Regions from separate parts of the Xanthomonas sp. SS genome, predicted to be linked through region 2. Evidence: riboswitches for the same ligand, from Rfam matches in the RefSeq annotation. Region 2 holds a riboswitch; each other region holds the start of a gene.

Region 1 (2,253 bases), 530 kb from region 2:
GCGGTGAACGCCAGCGCCAGCGGCGCCCACGGCAGCCGCACGCGTGCGCGGCAATGGCAGGCCGATGGCCAGGGCAACGCGGCGGGCAGCAGCGGCGCGACCGCCAGCGGCGCCAACGGCGGCTCCGCCACGCGCCAGGGCAGCTTCTACCGCAACGCCGACGGCAGCGCCGGCCGCCAGGGCAGCGCCAGCGTCACCACGGCCAATGGCGGCAGCGCCAGCAGCAGCGGCAGCATGGCCAAGAACGCCGATGGCAGCGTCGCCGGCAGCCGCCAGACCAGCGCTACCGGCGCCAATGGCGGCAGCTACCAGGGCTCGACCACGCTGGCCGATGGAAGCGTCAGCCACACCGGCACCTGCACCAACGCCGCCGGCGAGGTCGTGGCCTGCCGCCCGTAGCCGTCCGCCACCGGCGTGGCGATCACGCGCCCGCGGTGGACAGTCCACCGCGGGCGCGATCGCCCATGTCGCCACTTTCCGTCCATCCTTTATTCGAGAACCGCCATGAAGACCGCCATTGCCCATGGGCTGCTGTGCAGCCTGTTGTTGGCCGGCACCGCCGCCGCACAGACCGCGCCGAGCGCCGCACAGAAGCAGAAACTGCAGCAAAAGCTCGAGACCGCCGACGCCAACGGCGATGGCCTGATCAGCCGCAGCGAAGCCGACGCGTCGCTGCCGCGCCTCGCCAAGCGTTTCGACGCGCTGGACCGCAACCACGACGGCCAACTGTCGGTGGATGAACTGCGCGCGGCCGTGCAGCAGGCCAAGCAACAGGCCGGACAGCGCGAACGCTGAGCCGGCGCGGGGGCTGTAATCCGAGTCCCAGCAGCGGCAGGCACCGCTCGCGTTCCATGGGCGCGAGCCGCGCGCGGTTGCCGTTCGTCCGCCCCCGGCGCGGCGGTTGCCCGCGCTCCGCGCAGTTGGCGCAGATCGGCGCGCACCGCCATGCACGGGCCGCCGCCGGCGGGCTCGCCGAGGCCCTTGCGGCATGGGCGCTCCAGCCGTTTCCAGGCCCGATTCGGCGCCCCGCTGCGGGGATTTGCGGCGTCGCCACGGCAAACGGTTGTCCCGCTTGGCTTTTCGAATTTATGACTACATTTAGCGTTGACGAGGCCCGGGGACCCCACTATCTTGTGGTGGTCGGTTCCAGCAGCCACCAGGCTGCGGGATCAAAAGGGAAGCCGGTGCGGCGCGCGAGCGCTCAGGCCGGCGCTGCCCCGCAGCGGTAATTGGGAACGAACCCGTCACCCGCACTGAGGCGCCCTGCCTTGGGAAGCGACGGGCTAGGAAACCGGCCATCGGCCGTCGCCCATAAGCCCGAAGACCTGCCGACAGCCGCGCGATGCACACAGCGCGGCGCCGACCGTTGAATCTCCGGGGGGAGATGGTCGGTGAAGCGTTGACCGCCCGCAGGCTCGCGCCTGCGCCGTCGCGGTCTCTGCGACACCGCGTCTCCACCCTGCTGATCCGGTCGGAGCGTTGCCTGCGAGGGTCGGGCAGCCAGGTGCACCACGCTTGGAGACCTTCATGAGCCAGACCCACAGCCTGCCGGCCGCAGCCCCCCTCGACACCGCCGATGTCGATCCCACGCCTGCTGCCGCCGCTGCCGCGCAGCCCGATACGGCCGCCAGCGAGCCGAGCAACGACCAGCGCGCCGTGACCTGGATCGTCAAGGACGGCGGCAACCGCCGCATGGCCTTCGACCGTTCGCGCCTGCAGCGCACCCTGGACCGGATCCATGCCGAGTTCCCGCAGCTGGACGTGGCCGACTACGAGCGCAAGGCGTTCGCCTTCGTCGAGAAGAAGGAAAGCCTGTCGGCCGACGAGATGGTCGACTACCTGATCCGCGAGGCCGAGTCGCGCGTGGACATCGCCACGCCGGAGTGGGAGTACTTCGCCGCGCGCCTGTACCTGCACCGCCTGTACAAGCGCGCCAGCAAGAACCGCTTCTACGATGCCGGCGAGAAGTACGGCTCCTACGTCGGCCTGCAGGAAAGCCTGGCCGACCGCGGCGTGTACTCGATCGACATCCTCAAGAACTACTCCAAGGACGAGCTGGCCGAAGCCGGCAAGATGATCGACCCGGAGCGCGACAAGCTGTTCGCCTACAACGGCCTGTACCTGCTGGCCACGCGCTACCTGGCCACCGACAACTCGCGCAAGGTCTACGAACTGCCGCAGGAGCGCTGGCTGACCATCGCGCTGTACCTGATGCAGGACGAAAAGCCACGCGAACGCCGCATGCAACTGGTC
Region 2 (2,253 bases):
GCGCGCCGAAGCGGCCCTGGTACTCGGCGAACACGCCGGTGTTGTCGCGCTGGTCCACATCGAAGGCGGTGGTGCCGGTGACTTCCTCGCGCTGCCAGTCGGCGCCGGCGCTGAGCAAGTGGCCTTCGGCCAGGCCGAAATCGCCCTGCAGCGAGGCGGTGTCGCGGCGGCTGTCGAAGGTGCTGACGAAGCTGCGCGTGTCGCTGCCGGCGGCGTGGTAGTAGCTGTCGGCCTGATCGGTGTTGCGGCCGAGCTGCGCGGCCAGGTGCACGCGCTCGGACGGGGTCCAGTCGAGCTTGCCGCCGAACACCTGCTGGGTGTTGTCGGCCTCGTTGCCGGCGAACAGCGCATCGCCGTCGTACTCGTTGCGGCTGTCGATGTTCAGCGCCTGGCCTTCGATGCGCAGCGTGTCGCTCAGCGCATAGCCGCCGCGCGCGCTGAGTGAGGTGTTGCGGTAGCCGTCGCGGTCCGGCTCATCGACGAAGCAGCCGGCGAACAGCGTGGCCGAGCCGTTGCAGGCATTGATGCCGTCGCTGTTCTGGTAGCCGCCCTGCACCGACAGCCAGCCGCGCTCGCCGCGGTTGCTGAAGCCGGCGCTGGCCTCGCGCAGGCCGTGACTGCCGGCGCCCAGGCTCAGGTTCTGCTGCAGGCCCTGGCCGCCGTGGCGGGTGAAGATCTGGATCACGCCGCCGATCGCATCGGAGCCGTACAGGCTCGAGCGCGGGCCGCGCACGATCTCGATGCGATCGATCTGGCTCAGCGGCAGGTCCTGGAACGCGGCCAGGCCGGCGCTGGCCGAGCCGATGCGCACGCCGTCCACCAGCACCAGCACGTGGTCCGATTCGCTGCCGCGCAGGCTCAGCGTGGTCAGCTTGCCCAGCCCGCCCTGGTTGGACACGCCGATGCCGGCGCGGCCCTGCAGCAGCTGCGCCAGCGACGTGGCCTGGCTGCGCTCGATCTCGGCGCGGTCGATCACCTGTGCCGGGACCACGCTGTCCTCGACCGAGATCTGGGTGCGGGTGGCGGTGACCAGGACCTGGTCCAGGTCGGTGGCGGCATCGGCGGCGAGCGCCAGCGAGGGCAGGGACAGGACGGACGCGATCGCGACCGAAAGCAGGCGGAACGACATGGGGCAACTCCGGCGCGCGGGCGCGCTGTGACGGCAAAGGAGTCGCGAACCGAGGGTGCAAGCGGACGGCGCCAGACGCGGCGCGGCACGCCGCGACGCCCTCCGCATCGCAACCAGTGAACTGCAAGGCCGGTCTCCGGGCTGGCGATCTGGGAGTCGGACTCCCGGCTGCGACGCCTTCCCATGCCCAAGGCACAGTGGCGCAAGTCGTCAGCGCGGATCGCTTACCGTTGCGGGGGCAGCGCCGGCCTTGTCGCAAGACGCACCGGCTTCCCGTTTCAACCTGCAGGCCGGGGCCGGCAGGTCACCTTGAAGCGGCGCGATTGTACGCGATCGCCGGCGTGACGCGCGGATCAGTCGGCGTCGCGCTCGCCGGCGTGGCCGTCGTCGTCGCGTCCGTGGTCGCGCTCGGCGTCGTAGGCATGGCCGCCGGACGCGTCGTCGGCATACGGCGTATCGCTATGGTCGCCGTCGCGGTCGAAATGGGTGGTCGCCACCGGTCCGGCCACCGGCAGGCCGCGCTGCGCCGGCAGCTGCGCCGCCGCGGCTTCCAGCTCGCCGAGCAGCTGCGCGCGCCGCGCCTCGGGCAGTTCCTGCCAATGGCAGCCGGTCAGCGCCCCTTCCAGCGAATACAGCAGGTTGAGGCTGGGCTTGAAGCCGGCGCGCTTGACCTTCAGGAACGCGCCGACCGCGCCGGCCGCAGTCAGGTCCTCCTGCGTGCGCAGGCCGACCTGGCGCAGCCAGGCCGCGCTCTTGGGGCCGATGTTGCGCAGTTTTTCGGTGCTCATCGCAGCGCGTCGACGAAGACCTGCGCGATCGCTTCCAGGCCGTGCTGATCGTCGGCGTCGAAGCGCGCCAGGTCCGGGCTGTCCAGGTCGAACACGCCGATCAGCTCGCCGGCGCGCAGCAGCGGCACCACCAGCTCCGAGCGCGAGGCCGCATCGCAGGCGATATGCCCGGGAAAGGCCTCGACGTCGTCGATGCGCTGGGTCTGGCCGCTGCTGGCGGCGGCGCCGCACACGCCCTTGTGCAGCGGGATGCGCACGCAGGCGGGCAGGCCCTGGAACGGGCCGACCACCAGTTCCTTGCCGTCGTACAGGTAGAAGCCGACCCAGTTCAGCCGC
Region 3 (2,253 bases), 500 kb from region 2:
TCCGCACCGCTGGAGGCGCTGGCACGCGACGCGTTGCCGCAGTTGGCCGCACGCGTGGACCCGGGACAGCGGCTGGACGACCCGTGCCTGGCCGCGCCCGATGCGGCCTACCGCGGCGTCGAGAACAACCTGTACCGCGTCGAGATCCACCGCGGCAGCGACAACGGCGCGCAACCGACCTTCAAATGGTCGCGCGACAACGGCAGCGTCGCCAGCGCCTGCCTGTCCGCGCAGGGCGAGCACCTGCAGTTGGCCAGCACGCGCGGTTTCGCTGCCGGGCAGTGGGTGGAATTGAGCGACGAGCGCGACGACCTGCAGGCGCGGCCGGGCGCCCTGTATCTGATCGACGCCATCGACGGCGACGCGCTGCTGCTGGACGGCGCGCTGGCATGGGACACGGACGCCGTGCACCCCAAACTGCGGCGCTGGGACCAGTCGGCCTACGGCGACGTGACACTGGTCGACGGTGCGGTGCCGATCCCCGCGGCCAAGGACGCGCAAGCGCAATGGATCGACCTGGAGGACGGCGTGCAGATCCGCTTCGCCGCCGATGCCGACTATCGCAGCGGCGACTACTGGCTGATCCCCGCGCGCGTGGCTAGCGGCGGCATCGACTGGCCGACCCTGGCCGACGGCAGCGCAACGGCGCAACCGCCGCGCGGCATCGAGCATCACTACGCACCACTGGGCGTGCTCGGCATGCAGGCCACCGGCGGCGGCATCGGCGTCACCCAATCCTGCAGCTGCAGCGTGACCCCGATGAACAGCTGCAGCCTTGGCGGCGAACGCGATGCGCTCCCCCGCGGCGGCGGCGGCAACGGCAACGCCACGCCGGGCAAGAAGACCCCGGCCAAGCCCAAACCGCATGCCTGACCCTGCATCCGCGACGGATCGCCCACCGCGCTTGACCCGTCAGCCCACACCGCCTATCTTGCGCATGCCGAAGGTATCCATCTCTTCATTCGGATGAAGGGATGGATTTAAACGGGAATCCGGTGAAGGCTGGCGCCGCAAGCGCCTGCCCATTCCGGAGCTGCCCCGCAGCGGTGAATGGAAACGACCTCCGTCAATGGCACTGGGCCGGCGCATGCCGGCCTGGGAAGCGACGGACAGTAGGCGCGCAGCCGGCACGGTGCGCTCGTCCATCAGCCCGAATACCGGCCCCGGCCGGAGGACCTGTGCGTCCTCCGATTCGACCTGGCGTCTCCGCGGGGAGGCGGCCGGAAGCCGTGCCGTGGCCCTGCGCCGCGCTGCGCTCTTCCGCCTGCCCGCGTGGCGCCGGTTCGCCCGCGGGGGCGAAGGTCGCTGGCGTGGCGGGCGTCCCGTGCGAACGGGCGCACGGCGCGCGGTTCCTTCGTTCCTCAATGCCTATGAACGCAATGAGGAAACGCAAATGACGATCGTGACCAACCTGGGCTTCCCGCGCATCGGTGCGCGGCGCGAGCTCAAGCGTGCGCTGGAAAGCTACTGGCGCCGCGAAACGGATGAGGCAAGCCTGCAAGACACCGCGCGGCAGCTACGCCAGCAGCATTGGCGGCTGCAGGTCGAGGCCGGGGTGGATCTTCCGCCCAGCAACGACTTCAGCCTGTACGACGCGATGCTCGACACCGCGTTCCTGTTCGATGCGATCCCGCAGCGCTACCGCGCGCTGGCCGATGCCGATCCGCTGGCCGGCTACTTCGCGATGGCGCGCGGCTCGCAGGAGAACGGCCTGGACCTGCACGCGCTGGAAATGACCAAGTGGTTCGACACCAACTACCACTACCTGGTGCCGGAGCTGGCGCGGCGCCAGCACTTCCGCCTGCGCGGCGACAAGCCGCTGGCCGAGTTCCTGGAAGCCAAGGCGCTGGGCATCACCACGCGGCCGGTGCTGATCGGGCCGGTGACCTTCCTGCTGCTGTCCAAGACCGTGGACGGCAGCGACCGCTGGGCGCTGCTGGACAGCCTGCTGCCGGCCTACGCCGACCTGCTGCAGCAACTCGACACGGCCGGCGCCAACTGGGTCCAGATCGACGAGCCGGCCTTGGTGCTGGACCTGGACGAAGCCGCACGCGACGCCTATCGCCGCGCCTATGCCTTCCTGGCGCAAGCGCCGCGGCCGAAGCTGCTGCTGACCACGTATTTCGGCGAGCTGGGCGACAACCTGGAACTGGCCGCGGCGCTGCCGGTGGATGGCCTGCACGTGGATCTGGTGCGCGGCGTGGCACAGTTGGACGCGGTGCTGCAGGCATTGCCGGCCGGGCGCGTGCTGTC

What was found. Region 2 has a riboswitch for cobalamin ahead of btuB (TonB-dependent vitamin B12 receptor). Riboswitches for the same ligand answer to the same signal wherever they lie in the genome.
Region 1: it holds a riboswitch for cobalamin, as region 2 does, so the genes downstream of both, HEP74_RS20435 (ribonucleoside-diphosphate reductase subunit alpha) here and btuB (TonB-dependent vitamin B12 receptor) in region 2, are expected to answer to the same signal.
Region 3: it holds a riboswitch for cobalamin, as region 2 does, so the genes downstream of both, metE (5-methyltetrahydropteroyltriglutamate--homocysteine S-methyltransferase) here and btuB (TonB-dependent vitamin B12 receptor) in region 2, are expected to answer to the same signal.

The regions. Positions count from the first base shown of each region.
Region 1 is NZ_CP051190.1:4,826,281-4,828,533, reverse strand. It holds gene HEP74_RS20445 (hypothetical protein) at 1-399, shown strand, start outside; gene HEP74_RS20440 (EF-hand domain-containing protein) at 505-795, shown strand; cobalamin riboswitch at 1,125-1,347, shown strand; gene HEP74_RS20435 (ribonucleoside-diphosphate reductase subunit alpha) at 1,528-2,253, shown strand, end outside.
Region 2 is NZ_CP051190.1:4,297,362-4,299,614, reverse strand. It holds gene btuB (TonB-dependent vitamin B12 receptor) at 1-1,129, opposite strand, end outside; cobalamin riboswitch at 1,240-1,456, opposite strand; gene HEP74_RS18045 (TfoX/Sxy family protein) at 1,483-1,917, opposite strand; gene msrC (free L-methionine (R)-S-oxide reductase MsrC) at 1,914-2,253, opposite strand, start outside.
Region 3 is NZ_CP051190.1:4,797,427-4,799,679, forward strand. It holds gene HEP74_RS20330 (DUF6519 domain-containing protein) at 1-873, shown strand, start outside; cobalamin riboswitch at 927-1,180, shown strand; gene metE (5-methyltetrahydropteroyltriglutamate--homocysteine S-methyltransferase) at 1,394-2,253, shown strand, end outside.